DNA from 3 places in the Paenibacillus aurantius genome. Region 2 is predicted to be linked to each of the others. Evidence: riboswitches for the same ligand, from Rfam matches in the RefSeq annotation. Region 2 holds a riboswitch; each other region holds the start of a gene.
What was found. Region 2 has a riboswitch for ZMP and ZTP ahead of MJA45_RS23820 (bifunctional 5,10-methylenetetrahydrofolate dehydrogenase/5,10-methenyltetrahydrofolate cyclohydrolase). Riboswitches for the same ligand answer to the same signal wherever they lie in the genome.
Positions count from the first base shown of each region.

Region 1: another riboswitch for ZMP and ZTP. It lies ahead of rpiB (ribose 5-phosphate isomerase B); the one in region 2 lies ahead of MJA45_RS23820 (bifunctional 5,10-methylenetetrahydrofolate dehydrogenase/5,10-methenyltetrahydrofolate cyclohydrolase).
Region 3: another riboswitch for ZMP and ZTP. It lies ahead of MJA45_RS14305 (DJ-1/PfpI family protein); the one in region 2 lies ahead of MJA45_RS23820 (bifunctional 5,10-methylenetetrahydrofolate dehydrogenase/5,10-methenyltetrahydrofolate cyclohydrolase).

Region 1 is NZ_CP130318.1:39,871-47,161, reverse strand. Features, by position in the region: gene MJA45_RS00230 (TIGR01440 family protein) at 1-308, opposite strand, end outside; gene rpiB (ribose 5-phosphate isomerase B) at 424-882, opposite strand; ZMP/ZTP riboswitch at 1,026-1,107, opposite strand; gene MJA45_RS00220 (low molecular weight protein arginine phosphatase) at 1,265-1,837, opposite strand; gene MJA45_RS00215 (manganese efflux pump MntP) at 1,971-2,528, opposite strand; gene MJA45_RS00210 (L-threonylcarbamoyladenylate synthase) at 2,860-3,930, opposite strand; gene spoIIR (stage II sporulation protein R) at 4,107-4,895, opposite strand; gene MJA45_RS00200 (ATP-binding protein) at 5,102-7,036, shown strand; gene MJA45_RS00195 (hypothetical protein) at 7,107-7,291, shown strand, end outside.
Region 2 is NZ_CP130318.1:5,274,914-5,282,204, forward strand. Features, by position in the region: gene MJA45_RS23815 (NUDIX domain-containing protein) at 1-300, opposite strand, end outside; gene MJA45_RS23820 (bifunctional 5,10-methylenetetrahydrofolate dehydrogenase/5,10-methenyltetrahydrofolate cyclohydrolase) at 331-1,179, opposite strand; ZMP/ZTP riboswitch at 1,241-1,319, opposite strand; gene MJA45_RS23825 (alpha-galactosidase) at 1,355-3,559, opposite strand; gene MJA45_RS23830 (MarR family winged helix-turn-helix transcriptional regulator) at 3,647-4,132, opposite strand; gene MJA45_RS23835 (cupredoxin domain-containing protein) at 4,275-4,670, opposite strand; gene MJA45_RS23840 (twin-arginine translocase TatA/TatE family subunit) at 4,696-4,887, opposite strand; gene tatC (twin-arginine translocase subunit TatC) at 4,911-5,639, opposite strand; gene MJA45_RS23850 (GMC family oxidoreductase) at 5,664-7,291, opposite strand, start outside.
Region 3 is NZ_CP130318.1:3,168,187-3,175,477, reverse strand. Features, by position in the region: gene MJA45_RS14320 (discoidin domain-containing protein) at 1-2,214, shown strand, start outside; gene MJA45_RS14315 (DUF4082 domain-containing protein) at 2,364-4,226, shown strand; gene MJA45_RS14310 (acyltransferase domain-containing protein) at 4,401-5,516, shown strand; ZMP/ZTP riboswitch at 5,595-5,674, shown strand; gene MJA45_RS14305 (DJ-1/PfpI family protein) at 5,735-6,352, shown strand; gene MJA45_RS14300 (GNAT family N-acetyltransferase) at 6,395-6,790, shown strand; gene MJA45_RS14295 (AraC family transcriptional regulator) at 6,890-7,291, shown strand, end outside.

The DNA of each region.
Region 1 (7,291 bases), 1.1 Mb from region 2:
AGCAGCTCCTTTTCCACCACAAGCGCGCGGTTCAAATGCTCGCAGCACTGGAAAGCGGGGAAGAAGCCGATTCGCCCGCGGACCCTTTGCACGCCTTCGAAGATGGCGGCTGCCGCCTCCTCGCTCCCGGCCGTCCCGATATGCCGCCCGATCACTTCGCTTGTGCTCGTCCCGATGACGACAATCTGGCCCTCTTCGACCTTTCCGGCCTGGACCAGCTCCGTCAGCGCGGTTTCCACACGCTGCGACAGATCCGCCTCCGGGTCCCACTCCGGCTGTCCCGCCCGGTTCGCTTCGTTCTCCTTCACCGCCATCACGCCTCCTTGCCGAATTTTCGGATTCTGGTGCCTTACCTTGCGGATAAGACACTGCGAGGCCCCTACCTCCCGGCCTCCTGCTTAGGATAGGTGGAACAGGCGAGTTTTATGGATGAAGGGAGTACTTCTCTTCCAGCGAGCGAACCTTTCCGACGCGGTTCTGGTGACGGGGCCCTTCGGAGAATTCCGTCTCCAGCCAGAGGCGGGTAATCTCCTGCGCGATGCCCGGCCCCACTACGCGCTCGCCCATGGCCAGCACATTGGTGTCATTGTGCTCGCGGGTCGCCTTCGCGCTGAACAGATCGTGCACAAGCGCACAGCGGATGCCGGGGATTTTGTTCGCCGCAATCGACATGCCGATGCCGGTTCCACAGAGGAGAATGCCTTTATCGGCTTCTCCCGAAGCCACCTTCTCGCAAACGGCGGACGCGAAATCCGGGTAGTCCACGGACTCCTCGTTCTGGGTGCCCATGTCGGTCACCTCATGGCCCAGACCGGCGACGAACGTCTTGATTTCTTCCTTCAAACGGTATCCTGCGTGATCGGCTCCGATTACAATTTTCATAGGTTCTGGTCCTCCCAAGATAGGTGTAGAATGTCAAGGCCCGCAAGAGACGGGCACGGATAGACAAGTCCCCTTCATTATACCCGATAACGCCGATCCCGCCCAACAAATAGAAAAAGAGCACACTCGTGCACGCACGAGATGCTCTTTGCCCAGGCGACCGGCCGTATGGCCCGGTGCTCCATTGTGGTTGGTTCCACGTTGTCGCCAGTTACACCGGGTCCAGTGGGAGAATTCCGCGTGAGCGGCTTCCTCCTTGAATATGCCTTTATCTTACCGCATTTTGCGGAGGCTGTAAAGCCCGGAAGGCGGCCTCCCTGCGGAAAAGTCAGGGGACGTACCGTCTTTGGCTCCCTCGCCTCCTCCTCCTCCAGGCTGCCGGTTACAGCTTGTCGAGGAGCTTCTCCACGCTCTCCTCAATCTCCAGCGCGCAGGCCTGGTATTCCTCCAAGGAGCCTCCGAAAGGATCGCGGATGTCGAGGTCCGCCCCTGTACCTTCCAGCTCGGCCAGCCTGCGCCGGTCCTCAGCCGTAATGGGCTGACCAAGCGCCTGCTTGATCTGCAGGTCCACAATGAGCCGTTCCTTCTCGCCGGCCTCACCGGAATCCGCGGCAGCGTGGGCTGTATATTCTTTTAAGGTGTACGTTTTGTCCACGGCCTCCGGGAAGCGTTGGAGGAGAAGCCTTTTGTGGCTGACGGTCATGGTCAGGATGAGGTCCGCCCGGCGGATCAGCTCCGGGGAGAGCGACTTGGAGGACAGGGCTTCGTTCAGCCCCTTGTCCTGTAGAATCCGGCGCGAATGCCCCGAAATCGAGCAGCCGTCCACTGCGGATACTCCGGCGGAGGACACGGTCACGCGGATTCCCTTGCGCTCCGCAAGCAGCCGGAAAATCCCTTCCGCCAAAGGACTTCGGCACGTATTTCCCGTACAAACGAACAGCACATGGTTGATCATTCTGCCCACTCCTTTTTCTTCCGGCATGTCTCTCTTATATTATAATAGGAAGGGTCCGGGCTTATCCACCCGGACCCGCTGCAGCGTGTTAGGCGCAGGCGAACGCCCGCTTTTCCTGCCCTTGACGAAAGCTCTACATCAGAAACTTCAGGCCGAAAGCAAGAAGAATCAAGCCGCCGAAGGCTTCCCCGTAATCTCCCACCCACTGGCCCACCCGGCGCCCGAGCAGCAGGCCGAGCACCGACATAAACCCTCCCAGCAGCCCGAAAAGAAGAACCGTCAGCAGCAGGTCCGACGCGAACATACCGAGCGATACGCCCACCGAGAAAGAATCAATGCTGACCGTTAAGGAGAACAGCATCAACCCCCAGAACGTCCGGTGGTCGATGGATTGAACGGCGTCTCCCCGCATAGCGCTGTACACCATATGAGCACCGAGCACCACCAGCAGGCCCCCTCCGGCCGCCGTCGCGACTCCGCCGAGCAGCTCGCCCGCATAATGCCCCATAAACATGCCGGTCAAAGGCATGACAATATGGAAAAGGCCGATGGTGAAACTGATTTTGCAAATGTCGAGTAGGCGAATTCCTTTCAAGCCGATCCCGATTCCGAGGGAGAACGCATCCATCCCCAGAGCCACCGCCATCAGCAAAAGAGTGATCAATTCGCCCCACACCGGTGCCGCTTCCATGCTCCTCTCCCCTTTGTCCGCCTATTCTTTCCCAAGATATGCGGAGCTTGAGGGAAACATGTCCGGTTTGTCCCAGGGAGGGACCGCCTTACCCGGAGCAGGACGGAGGCGGTAACGCGCCGGACGGGCAAAGGGCGGGGATGCCGGCGAATGCTACGGGGCAGAGGCGCCTGCCTAAGTTAGAAGCGGTTCGGAAGGGGGAATCCGCTGAAGGATGCAAAAAAAGGCCGGGAAACCAAAAGTTCCCCCGCCCCTCGTGCGGCAAGCAAGCCTGCGTCTTTGGCGCAAAAAGCAAGTCGCCGCGGGCATCGCCAAACCGTTCAGGCGGAGCTTAAAGCCGGATGACCCGGCCTCCGGCCGCCTTGCGCAGCCGGTTCATCACCGCGGCGCCGATGCCGCTCTCTTCGACGGCCTCGGCGAGGATGAAGGTCACCCCGGCCTCGTCAAAGCCGCGCAGGGCGTCGTAGAGCCCGCGGGCTGCGGAGCCGGGATCGCCGAGCCGGCCGCAGGCGATGACGGCGTCGGCGTCGTAGCGCGCCGCATGCTCGGCGCAGGCGAGCACGCCCGTGCGTTCGCCGGCGGCCTTCGCCCGCGCGAGTTCCTGGCGGATCCAGGAACTCACCGCCTCGGGCGACGGGCCCTGCACGACGGCAAGGCGCCCGCGCGGGGCGTAGTGCGCGTACTTCATGCCCGGTGCCTTCGGGGCATGAAGCGCGTCCTCGCCGCCCGGAGCGCCAGGCTCGCCGTCCGGGCCCGCGCCGGCGACGGGCGCGAACCGCTCGAGTGCTTCGGCGCTTACGCCGCCCGGGCGCAGCACGTGCACGGCGCCGCCGGCGGCTTCGACGACCGTCGACTCGACGCCGACGCCCGTCGGGCCGCCGTCGAGCACGCCTTCGATGACCCCGTTCAGGTCATCGAGCACGTGCTCGGCTCGCGTCGGGCTCGGGCGGCCGGAGCGGTTCGCGCTCGGCGCGGCGACCGGGCAGCCCGCCACGCGGATCAGCGCCAGCGCGAGCGGGTGATCGGGCATGCGGACGCCGACAGTCGCAAGCCCCGCGGTGACGCGGGGCGAGAGGGCGCCCGGCTTGACCGGGAGCACGAGCGTCAGGGGGCCGGGCCAGAAGGCGTCCATGAGGCGGGCCGACAGCTCGTCCACGCCGGCGACGATCTCGCCGAGCTGGGCGCGGTCGGCGATATGCACGATGAGGGGATTGTCGGAAGGGCGTCCCTTCGCGGCAAAAATCCCCTCTACCGCTTCCGTGCTGCGGGCGTCCGCCCCGAGGCCGTACACCGTTTCCGTCGGAAAGGCGACCCGCCCCCCTTCTTTCAGCAAACGTGCCGCCGCTTCCACGGCCTCCTGATGGCCGGCTCCAGCGGGCTCCGCCCTCCATACCTGTGTCATCTTCCACTCATCCTTACTGGTTTTTGCCTCATTATAGCGTTCCGTCCGTTCCGTGTCACGGCGGGCCTCTCCCTTAGGCTGCTGCCTAGCCAGCCGCTTACCTATTCCTATTATGTCCATCGTTTTACATGGTTTAAGAGGCGGATAACTTGGACTTTTTTGGCCGGCACCGGTTTTTAGGCGAACAGCCCTTTTATCCATCCGAAGAAGCTCTTGAGCAGATCCCAGAAGAACGATCGCGCCTCCACCTTCGACGTTTCCGTGCTTTCTTCGGCTTGGCTGCCGCCGCTTGGCGTCTCTGCGTTCCGGACCTCCGCCTTCCCGCTTCCTTCTCCCGTCTTCGCCGTTTGGCTCTTCGAGAGCGTTACCGCCTTGTCCTTGCTTTCCTGGCCCTGGCCGGAAGTCATCGACGTCTTCGTAACGGCCGGCTTGGCTGCCGCCGGGGCGGCCTCGGCTTTGTTTTCTTTTTTGACGGCATCCCCGAAGCAGAGAGGAGGGAATAGCACGCACCACCAGTTCTTGCCCTGGCCGGAACCGAGCGTGATCCGCAGCGCCTCGTAGCTGCCCGCGGGATAAAGCTGGCCCCCGTACATTTTTTCCGGGAATGGCACCGTGTCCAGTTCAACCTTGTGTCCGTAGCCAAACCCTTTCTCTTGCAGCACCTGGCCGACGATCTCATCCAGCTCGCCCAGATGGGCCCGAATGTCCTCCCGCGCCATCTCCAGGTTGTGGGGCTCCGTCACCCATCCGTTGATTTCCTCCACCACGCGGTCTCGCACGATTTTCTTGACGGCCTGGTCCTGCAGATTGTCCGAGTTGCCCAGAATGCGCACCCGGATGGATTCCTGCGGAATCCCGGAAGCGGCTACGGCCGCATTGGTTTTGTTCGACTCCCAATTCATCATAAGAACAATAAGGGCAAAAGCGATATAAATGAATTTGGCATATTCCGTTCTTCTGACCATGGTTCCGGCCCCTTCCCTCTGCCGTTTATCGGTTATCGGCGGGTATAGCTACAGTATGGACAGGGGACCGATTCTCTAAACCTAGCAATCTATCAAATGCTGCGAGCTCCTGTCTGGTCTGCTTTGCCCCCTCAGCGGGATGCGGTATAATAAGGCAAAAGGAAGGCTTGGAACTAGACGTTTCCTGCGTCGGGAAGGATTCCCCCATGGACTTATCCAGATATTTTTTTACCAATCTTTGCACCCTCCTTGCCTTGACCTACTTAGCCGGGCTGATCAATAAGAATCTCCTGCCCCGCGTCAGCCCGAAGCGAAGAGAGATTTTTTTTGTAACGGGGGCTATTCTCGGGGGCTGGACCTCGATGTTCTTCGGCCTGCGGTTGGATGAATCGGTGCTGTTCGACCTTCGGTTCATTCCTTTGATTGCGGCTCCACTTTTTGTAAGCCGGCCCCTGTCCATCTTTCTGATCGGGATCGGCATCGGGGTAACCCGTCTTACCTTCGGTCTTCAAACGGCCTCCTGGGTGGGGTTCGTCAACATGGTGATCCTGGGCATCGTTTGTGCGCTGGTGCATGAATGGCTCCGCCGGAACGGCCGCAGCCAGCTGACCCGGATGGCGGTTCTGATCGCCGTGATCAATGTCGTGAATGTCGTGGATATCGCCGTGCTGGGGGTCATCGAACCGGCCGTCTACCTGTGGCAGATCGCGAGCCGGACGCTGCCCTTGAGCTTGGTCCTCAGTGCTTTCTTTACATGGGTGCTGTGGGATTTGAGAGAGGATTACCGCTCCCGGGAGGAACTTCAGCTCATCAATCACCGGCTGGAAGAACAGGTGAAAATATCGGGGGAAAAAACCGAGGAGCTGATCCGTACCCAATCCGCTCTCGAAGAAAAAGCCCGGCTCCTGACGGAGACGAACCGGTACAAATCAGAATTTCTCGCCAACATGTCTCATGAGCTGCGCACACCCCTTAACAGCCTGCTTATCCTCTCGCAGCTGCTGAAGGACAACCGCAACCACACCCTCCTCCCCGAGGAGGTCCAGTATGCTTCGCTGATCCATAGTTCGGGGAACGACCTGCTTCACTTGATCAACGATATTTTGGACCTCTCCAAGGTGGAAGCCGGCAAAATGGAAATGCATTACGGGGAAGTGAATGTCAACGAGCTTCCCTTCTTGATGAAGCGAGCCTTTGACCCGATGGCCCGTCAAAAAGGGCTGTCCTTCTTTGTAAGCCGGGATGCCGACGTGCCGGATATTGTCTATACGGACGGACAGCGCCTGCAGCAAATCCTTAAAAACCTTCTCTCGAACGCCTTCAAGTTCACCGAATCGGGATCGGTTACGTTCCGGGTCAGTTTGGCCGAGAAACCCGGGGAGATTTCGGCCCATGAGGTTGGCGGCGGCGTCCTTGGCTGGTTGAAATTCGTCATTTCGGATACCGGAATCGGGATCTCGCCGGATAAGCTTACCCTCGTGTTCGAAGCCTTTCAGCAGGCGGACGGCACCACCAGCCGGAGATACGGAGGCACCGGACTGGGCCTGTCGATTTCAAAGCAGTTCGCCCAGCTGCTGGGAGGCCATATCGAGCTAAGAAGCCGGGAAGAGGAAGGCAGCACCTTCACCTTCTTCCTCCCCCTTCTGGAGGTGCCCGCCGAAGAAGCCATTGTCCTTCCTCCCGCGGCTCTGCCTTCCGGGAGCAAGCCCGCTCTTCCCCCGTCGGCTTCCGCTTCCCCCGCGGCTCTTCTTTCCCAGTCGGAGGGGCCTAAAGCGAAGGTGCTGATCGTCGATGACGACCGGCGGAATCTTCTATCGCTGCAAGCGATTCTGAAGGACCAGCCCTATCACGTTCTCGTGGCTTACAACGGAAGGGAAGGCCTGGAAAGCCTCCGCCGCCATCCGGATGTAAGGCTTGTGCTCATGGATATTATGATGCCGGAGATGAACGGTCTGGACGCCATCCGGCATCTGCGGCGCAACCCCCGTTTGAAGGACCTCCCGGTGATCGCGGTTTCGGCCCAAGCCATGGAAGGCGACCGGGAGAAATGCTTGATGGCTGGGGCGACGGATTATATCAGCAAGCCCCTGGAGCCCGATCGGCTTCTGCGGCTCATGAAGAAACGGCTGGCTCCTGCATAGGGCCAGCCTGTCTTAGCCATGCTAAGCCTGACAAGCCGCCCATCATGAGGCGGCGAAAGGAGGAATGGGCATGGCCGACCAAACGCTTATGCAGCGGCTGATGAAAGCCTTCGGGCTGGGAGCCGGCACCCCGTCTGCGCCTCCCGCAGCCGGTGCCCCCGCCGAGGAAGCAGTAACGGCTTCCGCCGTGGAGATGGAGGCGGGCAACCCCGAGCTCGAAACCCTCAGGACCCACGCGGCCGGAGCCACGGATCT
Region 2 (7,291 bases):
GAGCGCCCCGCGGATGGCCGATTCCTCCACGGCGGCCCAATGCAGGACGGTGCAGTCGTGCCGCTGCCGACCGTCGAACTCCACCAGGCTCTCATTCAGGCACACCAGCGGGCCGACCTGAACGGGCAGGTCGAACTCCTCCAGAAGCTCCCGGCGAATGGCTTCCGCCGCGGTTTCCCCGAATTCCACGCCGCCGCCGGGAAAGCGGTAGAAGCTCTCCTCCCGGTCGCATTGGACCAAGTACGCTTCCCCGTCCGACCGCCGGATAATCGCTTCCGCTCTAAGCAGGGGACGATGCATCTGATTTCCTCCTCTTCGGATGTCCTTCCGTTACCGGTTACCGTATTTCTCCGCCGCTTCCACGGTGTGCTTAAGGAGTGTGGCGATCGTCACCGGGCCCACCCCGGCCGGCACAGGGGTAATGGCGGAGGCCTTCCCTAGGCAAGCCTCATAGTCCACATCCCCCACGTTGCCGGGGTTATATCCCGCATCCAGCACCACCGCCCCCGGCTTGAGCCAATCTCCCTGTACGAACCGGGGGCGGCCTACGGCCGCTACGACAATGTCGGCCAGGCGGACGAGGTCCGGGAGTCCCCGAGTGCGGGAGTGGCACGTGGTGACCGTTGCGTTCTCATTCAGCAGCATAGCGGATACCGGCTTGCCCAGAATGGGGCTCCGGCCAATGACGACCGCATGCTTGCCCTCCGCCTCGATCCGGTAATGCTTCATAATGGCCAGAATGGCCGCCGGGGTACAGGACGGGAAATCCGCCAGGCCAAAGGCCGTCCGCGCATAGCCAAGCGTCGTCACGCCGTCCACGTCCTTCTCGATGGAGATGGCCTCGAAGGCCTCCCTCTCGTCGATCGAAGCCGGCACCGGATGCTGCAGGAGGATGCCATGCACGGCCGGGTCCTCGTTAAGCTCCCGAATCGTCTCCACGAGCTCCTCCGTGGTCGTGTTCTCCGGAAGCACGACCCGCCTTGAGCCGATGCCGAGCCTCCGGCAGGCGTTCCCTTTCATTCTCACATACGTGGCCGACGACGGATCGCTGCCGACCAATACGGTGGCCAGGCAGGGGACGATTCCTTTTTCCCCCAGAGCCTGAATTCGTTCCTTTAGTGTCTCCTTGATGCTTTCGGCCACTTTGGTGCCGTCCAGCAGGAGTGCGTTGTTGGGCATGGTCTTCCTCCATCCTTTCCACCGATAGAATAAAAACACAAAGAGGCAAGGGATAGTCCCTTACCTCTGCCCAGGCGATCGGCGTGATAAGCAGGTGCTCCCCCGTGGTTCTCCACGTTTCGCCAGTTACACCTGCCAGATATTCCCTCTATTGTAACCCGAACATCCTCTTCCTTCAAGCGCCGTTTTGGCTTACCGCCTGCAGACGGAACATCACGCCGAGGAAATCCCCTTTCAGCACGGGAAGGGGGATCCCGACGTACATCAGATGATCGCCTCCATAAACCGCCCCTGACTCCAGTTCCATATAATCAAGGTTCGGGTCGAGGCCTTTCAGCTTCAGGCGCTTGATCGCCGGGGCCGCTTCCGACAGCGTCTCGAAATAGAAGGCCGCCGCCTCCTGCCGGTCCGCGGAGACGAACATCCAGGCCGTTTCGTTCCCTTCGAACGGATTGCGGAGCCGGTAGTGATCCCCGAATTGGACAAGCGGGCGGATCTGCTTGTACAGCTCAATCTGGCTGCGGATTTCCGTCTTGTCGTCCTCCGTCAGCCGGGTCAGGTCCAGCTCGTAGCCCAGGTTGCCCGACATGGCGACATACCCGCGCGTCTTGAGTGGCGTGATCCGCCCCACCTGATGATTCGGTACCGCGGAGACATGCGCTCCCATCGTGACGGGCGGATACACCAGGCTCGTCCCGTACTGCACCTTCAGGCGCATGACCGCATCCGAGTTGTCGCTCGTCCACACCTGCGGCATGTAATGGAGCAGGCCGGGATCGAAGCGCCCGCCTCCGGCAGCGCAGCTCTCGAACAGTACGTCCGGGAAGGCCGAGGTGATCCGCTCCAGCACATCATACAAGCCGAGCATGTACCGGTGGGCCGTTTCCCTCTGCCGGTCGGGCGGCAGCAAGGCGGAGCCGATTTCGGTCATGTTGCGGTTCATGTCCCACTTGACATAGCGGATCGGGGCACTGGAGAGCACTTGGCCGACGGTATCGACAATATAGTCCCGCACGTCGGCCCGGGAGTAATCCAACACGAGCTGGTTTCTCGACGTGGTCCGGGACCGGTCCGGGACGTGAAGACACCAGTCCGGGTGACTCCGGTACAGCTCGCTGTCCGGGGAGATCATCTCCGGCTCGAACCACAGCCCGAAAGCAAGCCCGTTCGCCGAGATCCGTTCGGCCAGATGCTCCAGGCCTTCGGGCAGCTTGTTCCGGTCGACGAACCAGTCCCCCAAGGAGGACTTGTCGTTATCCCTCCGCCCGAACCATCCGTCATCCAGAACGAACAGCTCAATGCCGATCTCTCCGCCCACCTTCGCGATCTGCCCCAGCTTGTCCGCATTGAAATCGAAATAGGTCGCTTCCCAGTTGTTAACCAGTACGGGCCTTTCCCGGTCGCGGTGGGTTCCCCGGCACAGGCGTTCCCGGTACAGCCGGTGATAAGTCCGCGACATGCCTCCCAGGCCCCGGTCGGAATAGACCAGCACCGTTTCCGGCGTCTGAAAGGACTCCCCGGGCTCCAGCAGCCAGCTGAAATCGAACGGGTTGATTCCGAGTGATACCCGGGTGGTGCCGAACTGCTCCACCTCCGCGCTTGCCAGGAAGCTGCCGCTGTAAACGAGGCTGAACCCGTACACGTCCCCGCTATCCTCATCCGCCCCTTTGGAGAGCAGCGCCATAAACGGATTCTGCTGGTGTCCGCTTGCCCCTCTCCGGCTTTCGATGGACTGGGTTCCGGGAACGAGCGCGCGCCGGTGAAGATGCCGTTCCCGCAGGACGGCGCCCGAGAGCTGCAGCAGGTCGTAGTCGGAGGAGGACATATCCACGCTCATGCTCATGGTCCGAAGCAGCTTCAGCCGCCCGGGGCCCTCGTGGGCGAAGCGGACGCTGCGGGTGATGGCGTCATAGTGCTCGAAGACCGTATAGGTCAAGATGACCTTCAGCCCGATGACTTCATCCGCCAACTCGATCTCGAGCGTCTCGGCTTCTTCCGGAGCCTCGGCGTAAGTAGCCGGCAGCCCCTCCAGCTTCGGCTTGCCATTCAGCAGGCGGTGGGCCCGGTATTTCAAATCGGTCACCGTCGAGCCGTTTTCGAGCTGAACCTGAAAAGCGGGGAGCCGGAAATCCCCCGCGCCGTAGCCCGGATACTCCTGCGGGATTGTGTCCGGCGAGTAGGTTTTGTCGGTTACGTCGGGAGTAGGGGACGCGGCGGAGCGGGCCCTAAGCTGCAGAATCCGGTCCAGCCCCGTCGGGCGGATCCTTTTGCCCCAATACAAATGAGCGAGGGTTCCCCATTTCGTGACTTGAAAAAGATAGCTGGAAGATTTCGTCTGCAGATGATAAATGTTTGCTTTTCCGTCAAAGTGCACAGCCAAGTCGGACTCTCTCCTTCTCTCTCTGTTTTCTCTGTCTTTCGCTAACCCATTCGCTATCGAAAGGGATATTCCTGCGAACAACGGCTATTATCCATCCAGCCTGCTGTCCGGAGAGCCGCCGGCTACGGAATCCGTCCCAGCCGTCTCCGCTTCAATCCGGCTCTGAAGCAACGTAAGCGTCTGCCGGAAGACAGCCAGCTCTTCCCCGCTTAAGTCACGGGAAACAAGCCGATTGACTTTATCGGGGATCGGCTGAAGCCTCTCGATGAGCCCCATGCCTTCCTCCGTGAGAAAAACCAGAAAGGAACGCCGGTCCTCAGGGTTAACCTGCCGGCGGACGGCCCCTCTCCGTTCGAGGCTGTCGAGGGTTCGGGTTATGCTGGTTTTGTCCTTATCGGCCATGACGGACAGGTCCTTCTGGGAAACCCCGTTCGTTTCCTGCACATGCTTCAGCACATTCCATTGCTCGGGCGTGATGTCATAGGGCTTCAGGTGAATGGACATGAGATACTGCAGCTTGCGGTTGACCCGGTACAGATGCAGGGCCAGCTGTTCCGAAGGGTGTTTCTTCATGGGTTTCGTTCTCCTGGTTCTTGATTAAAGATTTTGTTTTCACTATGACGGCTTCTGGAACGGTTTGTCAAGCATCCCAAAACAAGGGTGGCGGTGACCGAAAAAAGAGAGCCGCCCGCGACGGCCCTCCTCCGCTTGTCTCTTATTCCACGATGAGCTTGCCTTTCATCTCGGCATGTCCGGCTCCGCAAACGACCGAGCAGTGGAATTCGAATGTCCCGGCTTTGTCCGCCGTGAATTCGGCCGAGCCCGGCTGCTTCAAGTCGACATTGAACTCGGGGATAGCCAATCCGTGCATGCCCTCCTTGTTGTCGAGCGTGATCTTCACCTTCTGCCCTTTCTTCACGCGGATTTCGCTTGGCTCGAACTTGAAGTTGGAGGCGGCAACGGTTATTTCCTTCGTCCCGCCGGAATCGCCTCCGGAGGAGCTTCCTCCGCTTCCCGAGGAACCGCCGGCGTTATCCTTGCTCCCGCAGGCCGCGAGTACCGAGACGACGAGAATGATCAGAATGCTTGTCAGCCAGAATCGTTTGGTCATGAGAATCCCTCCATTGGTGTAGGTCTTAGGTGACGGTCTTCTTCTCCTCTTCCCCGTCTTCCTTCAAATCCTCGACAATGCCCTTGGTCGAATTCTTGAATTCGCGCAAGGTATCGCCGAAAGCCCGCCCCAGCTGGGGCAGCTTGGCCGGTCCGAATACGACGAGAGCAATGACCAGGATGATAATCAGTCCGGGCAATCCGATGTTGTTCAGCATCCTTTTCTCCTCCTTTTTCCTTGCTATAGGGCGGCGGCAGCCTGCATCCGCCGGTAATACCAGCCGGCGACAATCACGCTCAGCTCGAACAGAAGAATGAGCGGTACCGTAACCGAAAGATGGGAGACGAAATCGGGCGGGGAAATGCAGGCCCCCACCACCGCTAGACCGAGATAGGCGTATTTGCGCGTCATTTTGAGCCGGGCCGGGGTCAGCAGACCGAGCCGGGTAAGGAAGATAACGGCCACCGGCATTTCAAAGGCGATTCCCATCGGGAAGATGACGTTGAACAGAAAGGAAAAATACCGGTCGATGCCGTACCGCTCCGTCGCCCCGATGCTCACGTTCACGTTCTTCATAAAGTCCACCATCATTGGAAAGACGATGTAGTAGCTGAACGCCAGGCCCGCCACGAACAGGACGAAGGAGATCGGGATATAAACGGCCGTCCCCCGGGCCTCCTCCTCCGTAAGGCCCGGCTTGACGAAGGACCATACGTGGTAGAAGGCCACCGGCAGCGTGCACAGCACGGCAAAGAGGAACGCGCACTTCATGTAAATGAACATCCCGTCCGTCAGCGAGAAGACGTTCCACTCCACATCGGCCGCCGGCGGCGAGTGTTTAATATACAGAAGAATGGATCGCGACATATACAGCCCGGCGGCCATGGCCGCAAGAAACCAGAGAATGACGACAATGAGCCGCTTGCGGAGCTCCGTCAGGTGGCGAATTATTTCCTTGTCTTTGTCCATCCTCCCCCTCCTTCCTGCCTGGGGTTATACGAGCATGCCGGGCTGCTTCGCATATTTGGCGATTCCTTCGGCCGCCCGGTAAGAGAGCGCCCCTACCGTGCCCGTCGGGTTGTACCCGCTGTTATGAGGGAAGGCGGAAGCCCCGACGACGAACAGATTCTCCGCATCCCAAGCCTGCAGGTAGCTGTTCACGACGGAGGTCCCGGGATCCGCCCCCATAATGGCGCCCCCCGTATTGTGGGTGGACTGGTACGGAACGATGCTGTACGGCCCCAGCTCGCCCGACACCTCCATGTGGGTCGGCTTCATTTCCTTCATCACTTCCCCCGCCTTCTCCGCCATAAACTTTACAAGCTGGCGGTCCTGCTCCTCGAAATCGAAGGTCAGCCGGATAAGCGGATTGCCGTAGGCGTCCTTGTAGGTCGGGTCCAGGTCCAGGTAATGCTGCTGCCACGGGAGGCTGGCCCCCTGCGAGCCGACCGTCAGGTAACGGTTCACATATTTCAGGGACTGCTTCTTGAATTCCGCTCCCCATTTGGGCGTCCCTTTCGGAACGGTGTTGTTCTGGATCGGACGGAGGCCGGTTTGGGAAATGCGGATGCCGCCGCCGTGAAGAAAGTTGAGATTGGAATGGTCGAAGTTATCCCCGTTAAAGTCGTCGAACTCCATCCCAAGAGCCCCGGCTCCCATATACGTGTTGAATTCCCGGTCGTCGTAGAACCCGACCGCCTTGCCCGCCTGGGCCTGGTAGCAGTAGTTTTTGCCCACCGCGCCTTGCCCGCTGGATGGATCATAGGCCTTGCCGATCTTGGATTGCAGCAGAAGCCGGACGTTGTTGAACACATAGCTGGCGAGAACAACTATATCCGCCGGCTGCTGAAACTCCTCGCCCGACTGGGTATCCACATAGACGACACCCGTCGCTTTCTTCCCGTCGTACAGAACCTTCGTCACGTTCGCATAATAACGGACCTCCAGGTTGCCGGTCTTTTCGGCTACAGGAAGCACCGTCACCACCGCATCCGCCTTAGCCCCGTATTCGCAGCCGAAGCGCTCGCAGTAGCCGCAGTACTGGCATTGGGCGCGCTCGATGCCGTCCGGGTTCTTGTAGGGCTCCGACAAGTTCGCCGAAGGCATCATGTACGGATGGTAGCCGAGCTTCTTCGAGGCGTCCTCGAACATTTTCAGAATCGGGGACTTCTTCATAGGCGGCGTTGGAAAAGGGTTCGCGCGCTTCCCGACCATCGGGTTCTGTTCCTTCTCCCCGGAAATCCCGGCTATCTTCTCGAATTTGTCGTAATACGGCTCCAGCTCATCGTAGGTGACGCCCCAATCCTGCAGAGTCATGCCCTGCGGAATTTTGCTTTGGCCGTAGCGCTCTACCGTCTTGGAACGGATCTCGAAGTCATACGGCAGAAAACGGAACGTCTGGCCGTTCCAGTGAACCCCCGCTCCCCCGAGGCCTTCCCCAATAAGAAAAGAGCCCAGCGAGCGCATAGGAAGCGCCGTCTGTTTGCTGTTGTTGCGGAAGGTCAAGGTCTCCTTGGACAGATCCTGCATAAGCTCGTACCGCAGCGCATAGCGGAGCTCGTCATGAACGAGATAATAATCCTCCGTGCTGCGTTTCTTCCCGCGTTCGAGCCCCACCACCT
Region 3 (7,291 bases), 2.1 Mb from region 2:
GCCACCGTAGATCTGGGCGCATCCTATAATGTCAAACGCATCGATTTATATCCGAGGAATGACGGCTCGTTCACCGGTAATAACTTTCCCGTCAACTTCGAGCTCAAGGTATCACTGGACAACATTAACTGGAAGGTTGTCCGCAAGCTCAGCGATTACCCCCTGAACCCAAGCGGCGTGCAGTCCTTTGACTTCCCTGCTGAACGCGCTAGATATGTTCGGGTGGAAGGGCTTGGCGTGAAAACGTGGATGTACGGCATGCAGCTCTCCGAAATGGAAGTATACGGCGATCCGGCCTCCGGGCTCGGAGCGGTAAAAGGCGTTCATGAGAACGGCGAATTGAAGCTGGAGGTTCAGAACTCGTCCGGCGTTCCCCTGGATGCCCAATTTTACAAACGGGTTCTTATTCCCGCCGACCTGACTCAATACGGCGTCTCCGCCTTTCAGAATCCGGATGCGAAGGAGCTTCCCGCTTATTATCCGCAAGAATATGGGGATATCAGCCTCTCACCTGAAGAAATGGCCAAGATAACCCAATCGGACGACAAGTACCAGATTACAAAGTCCGTGGAGAATTCTCCTTACCAGCGCTTCGATCTGGAATTCGACCAGCCGGTGGAACGGGAGCTATATGTGACCTGGGAAGGGCGGACGGACCAGGTGGCGACGCTGTATGTATGGGACTATGCGATAACGAACTGGGTGGCGTTGACCTCCCGGGAGGGCAATCCGCTGCGGGATATCCAATTAACCGGTAAATTCGGTACGTCGAACGTCCAAGGAGGCAAAGCTCACTTTATGGTGGCGGCCGCACAGAAAAATATTACGGAACCCTCCAAGAAACCGGCCCCGAACGAGTACGATTTCACGTTTATCTGGGAAACGGATACCCAGTATTATTCCAGGAGTTATCCTAACATTTTTGAGAAGATGAACCGCTGGATTGCCGACAACAAAGACCCGCTCAAGATCAAGTATGTCATCCACACCGGGGACCTCGTGCAGAATTGGAACATGGCGGACCAGTGGGGAGTGGCGGACCGAAACATGAAAATATTGGAGGAGGCCGGCATTCCGTATGGCGTGGTTTCCGGTAATCACGACATTAACCATAATGTCAACGATTACGAGTACTATTGGAACTATTTCGGCCGCGACCGGTTTGCCGGGCAGCCTTGGTACGGAGGCGACCTGAGCAACAACCGTCATCATTATGATCTGATTTCCGCCGGCGGCATGGATTTTGTTATCTTGTATCTCGGGGTGTATGGAAGGCTGGACCAACAAACGGTCGATTGGGCAAACAGCGTATTATCCAAATACAAAGACCGTTATGCCATTGTGGGGACTCATGCTTACATTGAAGGAAGCGGCAAATATGGGGTCAACGGCAAAGAAATCATGGAGAAGGTAATTGCCCCCAACGAGAATGTGTTCATGGTGGTAAGCGGTCATTATCACGGCGCGTTCTACAATGTCAAACGCATCAACGGGAAAGTGGTCTATGAAGTACTGTCCGACTATCAGGAGGGGCCGGAAGGTGGCTTGGGCTACATTCGTTTGCTGCAGTTCGACGCGAAAAATAAGCGGATGTACATGAACACGTACTCTCCTTATAAGGATGACTACAATTTCTTTGCCGACGACAAGGAGCAGGCGACCTTTCCGCTTGATACGGCAAAAGGGGAGATGACGCTGATGACGGACCGTTTCGGCATCAGCACGGAATGGAACGATGAGCTGCTCGGGACACTCCCGAACGTACAGACCGGTCCGGCCTCGATTAAGCTGGAACCCGTTGCAGTGGGGAACGCAAACGAGTGGTTCGTGAAGCTGATTGACTCGAACGGGAACGCCACCTCTTCGGAACTGTGGAGGTTCCAAGAACCAGCCTACCTGGATACCGCTTCGGTAGACGGCGATAAGATGGTTCTACGGTTTGATAAACCTTTGGCGGACGGAGCAGCCGCTGATCCCGCTGACTTTAGCGTACAGGTACAGGGAAAGCCCACGGTCGTCCGTTCGGTTTATTCCGCCGGTAACGAGGTTCAGCTGACTCTCTCCCAGGCTGTCCTATTCGATCGAACCGTTACCATCTCCTACACGCCGGGGACCAAGCCGCTGAATGATTATGCCGGATATCCCGTGAAAGGAATCACGAACATTCCGGTAACTAATTTAAGTCCAAAGCCGGGGCGTGCGTTTACCCCATAGGTCATCCGGAAAACGAATAGGCAGCCAGCAAGAAATGGGGAGCAGCGCTATTGTGCTCTCCCCATCCATAGATGAAACGTGCCTCCCCTTTTATTGACTAAGCTTAGGATTGCTTTATAGAAGCAATCCTCCAAATGGAGGGAAAGGAAATGAAGATAATCAAGCGTTTTGTCGCCATCGTACTGGTCTTGATCCTCACCACGTTAATGCCCGTCACAGCCGGTGCCGCTTCCTACAGCACCTATACCCAGGTCTCCTTGCTGCCCAATGACGTGTTTACCGCAACGGAAGGATTGGCCCTGGCCAACGGCTATGCCTATTCCGCAAAAGTCGAACCTAACGATACCCAAATGGCCCTTTACTCTACGAACATGACCAGCGGGGCCACTACGCTCATGACGAATGGCAGCGACAATACTACCATCCTTTCGTATTTCAGCCATGCCAACGATATGGCTGCCACGGTAATCGACGGAGTGACCTATCTTTTCGTCGCCACCTTGAAGAACAGTCCCGGAACTATTCAGCTGTTGAAGCTGAAGGTGGTAGGAAACACCTATTTTCTAGTGGGGGAGTTCAATATTCAAGATCCTACCGGTCAACTCTGGGCCATGTCGGGAGTTGAGGTTACGGGGCAAACCGGCAGCACTATAAATTTACTCCTCAAATCGGGAACGGAGTTTCGCCGGGCATCGCTCAGCATGAGTGCGACCAGCGGAACCATAGCGGTAGCCGCAGCGCCTGATTTCGTGATTGATCTTGGAAGCTACACGGGATCCCAGCATCAGGGGTTGGGGTATTGGAGCGGTAACGACAGCATCTATGTTCCTATGACCTTCGGTTCCCCGGTCGAGAGTGCTGTACTGGTTTATCATAATATATCCACAGCATCGGGAACGATCTCATTGGATCTTAATCTGACTTTCAGCCTTAAGGAAAGCACCTGGATTGAGATTGAGTCCGTCAATGTTGCCCCCGACGGAAAGCTCTGGTTTAATACCAATCGGCAGGGCGGGTACGACAATGTCGGCTATTGGAACGGCTACACGGTACCGGGGATCAATACGATGTTCGCAACGAAGGTACCTACGGGAACAGGCTCACAGCAAGTGGAGCTCGGGACGAAGTTCCAGGCAGCGACTAACGGTTACATTGCGGGCGTAAAGGTTTACGGGGTTACAGGGGAATCGGGGGTCCATAAAATAAGGATATGGAGGAATTCGGACGGAGCCTTGATCGCCGGTCCTTATGACTTCACCTTTACAGGCTCAAACAGCTGGAAAACCTTCTATCTGCCTACTCCGCTATATATTGAGTCATCGACGAATTACACGGTCTCCGTTTCAGTAGGTACCGATGTGTCGCATAAGTACGCTGCTATCAGCGGAGACCTAACCAGCGGCGGGAGCAGCGGCAACCTGACATGGGCTGCGAACGCCGGTGTGTTTACCACGACAATGGGAACTTTACCGACCACCACCTTCAACAGTACGAACTATTTAAGAGATGTTATTTTCTATCCGGAATCCTTTACTTCGGAGAATATGTTCGGCGTGAAGGCGGATACGGGAAACGGGGGCAACGGAGGGGCCTATGAACTCGGCACGGTGTTCACATCCTCGGTTGCGGGTCAGGTAACCGGGGTTCGATTGTTCGGGGTGCAAGGGGAGTCGGGAAACCATACCATCCGGATATGGAGAAACTCGGACAATACGGTCATCGGCGGTCCGTACACGTTCAAGTTTAGCGGTAATGACAGTTGGGTGCAGTACAATTTGGCCACTCCCGTCAACCTAGCGGCGAATACCGACTATACCGTGTCGGTTACGACGGGAACGGATTCCGGCAAGCTCTATGCCGCTGTCGCCGGCGACTTAACCAACTCCGGCAGCAACGCGAACCATCTGTCCTGGACGGCCAATGCGGGTGTCTTTACGACAACGCTCGGAGCAAGACCGACCAGCACGTTTAATGGAAACAACTATTTGCGCGACATCGTCTTCAAACCATAAAACCATTAACAGGGAGGCTGCCGGCAACTCGGCGGCCTCTCGTTCATCGAGGAGGAAGGAACAGGGATGGACTTGGAGCACCTCACGCAGGAATTGACAGGAAGCCCTGCCCCAGCAGGCTGGCCGGACCATTGGCCGGCCTATCTTAAAGCAGTGGAGTCCGGAGAGTACAAGATGTCATTTCAAAAAATACCGGAGAACGCTTCCCTTATTTATGATTTACCGCAGGAAGCGATGGCCGAGATAGCCGGGCTTTATCCCGTTATCGGCGCGAATCCCGGATTGTCCCTGCTCGCGCGATTCTGGTCCTATCTCATTTTCCATCAACCTCCGGGAACGGCAGGCGCTGTTTCCACCTGGCCGCTCCCTGTGCCCGTGCTGGGGGACCAGGCTGGGATCTGGCCCTTAGCTATCTTGGTCTCCGGCGCCGAACGGGCATTTGAGGCTTATCGCAAGCTGGGAATGGAAAACCGGATTGCGCTGGAGACGCTTGCATTCGGCGGTCTTTATACACGTGACTATTACCGAAGAAACGGAAGATGGGGGTTATCCGAACTTAATTGGCTCAGGCGCCACGTCCAGGCCCGCATTTTCCGGTTAGGCAGGCTTGTCTTCAATACCGGCACCTACTCCTGGCCTTTTATGACGGTCCGCAACAGGGAATCCCAAATCATAACGTTATGCGACGGGGACGTCCCGTATCGGGCCGATGGCCTGCCGGATGGGACCAACAACCGAAGGGAGGCGGAATCCTGGCTGCCGGTTCTTCAGAAGTCGGACCTCTCGCTAGTCGGTCATCCGGTCGCATCCGATGGAACGGTGCAGAGGGAGACGATCGCCCTTGATCCGAACGAGTGGAGGGTGGTTCTCCGAAAAGGAGATCGCGTCGTGGACGTGCACATCCCGTCCGGCAGCAAGCTTTCCCTTAAAGAATGCGAGGACGCTTACCGTGAGGCGTATCGTTTCTTTCCCAGATACTTTCCAGGAATTCCGTTTAAGGCGTTCGTCTGCAAATCCTGGATTATGGATCCCGCACTTTCCCTCATCCTGCCTCCGGAGTCCAACCTCGTCAAATTTCAACGAATGTTTAAGCCGCTTCCCGTTATAGGGGACGAGAGGCAAACCTATGAACTTGTTTTCGACGATCCCCATGTGGAGCTTGATCAGTTTACACCCGTTACCTCCCTGCAGAAAGCGATCATCCGGCACGTTAAGCTTGGAAATCGAATGAGGTCCTCCGCGGGATTCAGACTGTGGGAACAGCCGGCGGGTTCCGTAGCGTTGTCATAGCTGCGGCCCAAAGCCGTGACTATCCTGTGAAAAAACATAGACAAAATAACCATCTCCCTTGTATAGTAAAAGTAAATATATGGAATGCGTGACTGGCGTAAACGTGGAGGACCACGAGGGAGCGCATGGAACAACCGCCGTACGCCTGGGCAAAGTATTTGATCCTTCGATCAAATGCTTTTTTTATTTTCTTAACGAAGAAAGGACAGGTGGAAGAAATGAGGATGGCGTTTGTATTGTTCGACGGAATGACGTTTATGGATTTGGCGGGGTTCTACGAAGCAATCACGTGGCTGGGTATTATGAAGATCAAGGAGAATGTCACCTGGAGGTTCTGCGCCGACCAACCGGAAGTGAAGGATGACCGGGGGCTGAAGGTAAAAGCGGATCTGGTGCTGCCGCCTTTAAGTCAATTCGACCTGGTCTTTCTGCCGGGCGGCATGGCGACCAGGAAGTTGCGGTTAGACGATGCTTTTGTGGAATGGATCCGAACCGCCGAGTCTGTGCCGTATAAAGTATCCGTCTGCACGGGTGCCCTGCTATGGGGAGCAGCCGGCTTCCTGGAAGGCAAAAGAGCCACCACCAATCCCTCCGCCTACGATCTGCTGGTTCCTTATTGTGCGGAAGTGGTAAAAGCCCGGGCGGTGAGGGATGGAGATACCTTTACCGGAGGCGGCGTCACGGCCTCGGTGGATTTGGGCCTCTTCATGGTCGAGAATCTGACGGATCCAGAGACGGTTCGTCAGGTTCAGAAGAAGCTGGTCTATCCCTATTACAAGGCTGGCCAGACAGGCGACGTTTATGGGCAGATAGATCCACAAGAAGAGGAGCGGTGAAGGTGGAGATTCGTCTGCTGCTCTTTCTCCTTTCCCACCTTCATCCGGGAACAGTATCCCTGCCGATGGAGCTCTTTCCTGGAAGCCAACGATGACAGCAGCGGTTATTTCGTGATGGTCAACGCACAGAATGAAGTGATTGGTCATGCCGGTTATCTTCTTCAGCATTCGAAAGGCCGTTATGAAATCGTAGGTGTTGTAACCTGTAAGGATTGGCTCCGCAGAGGAGTAGGGGCTTCCCTGATTGCTGCCATATGCCAAAAAGCAAAAGAACGGGGACATGACGAAGTTGTCCTGTATACCCTCGACCATGAGCGGAATCAGGCGGCGCTCGCTTTTTATGATCGATTGGGGTTCCAGGCTGTGCATCTGGAGAAAGACTATTATCAACCAGGTTACCATCGGTTAACCTTGGTTAAATCGCTCGAAACGGAATGATTACCATACTCGAGGAACCCCACAGAACCGTGCAAGCATTGTCGGGAAACGAAAAGGAAGTTTTGTTATCTTTGAGGTAACGAGGGAGGCGTGAATGTCTTGGATCTGCTGGCCAACTGGAACGTAGCTTTGTCCTACATCGAGGAGAATCTAACCGATACGATTGACTATAAGGAGGCTGCCCGAATCGCCTGCTGCTCGGAATATCATTTTACCCGGATGTTCTCCTTCCTGGCAGGGATTACGTTATCGGAATACATCCGGCGCAGGCGGTTAACCTTGGCGGCCCACGAGCTCTGTCATGGCGATCTCAAAATCATAGATGCCGCTTTGAAGTACGGCTACTCGTCTCCAGATTCCTTTGCCCGGGCTTTTCAGGGGGTCCATGGCATCACACCTTCGGAAGCCCGGATTCACGGGCATTCCCTCAAAGCCTTCCCTCGGATGAGATTTCAGCTGACCATTCAAGGAGGAGAAGAAATGAATTACCGTTTGGAGAAC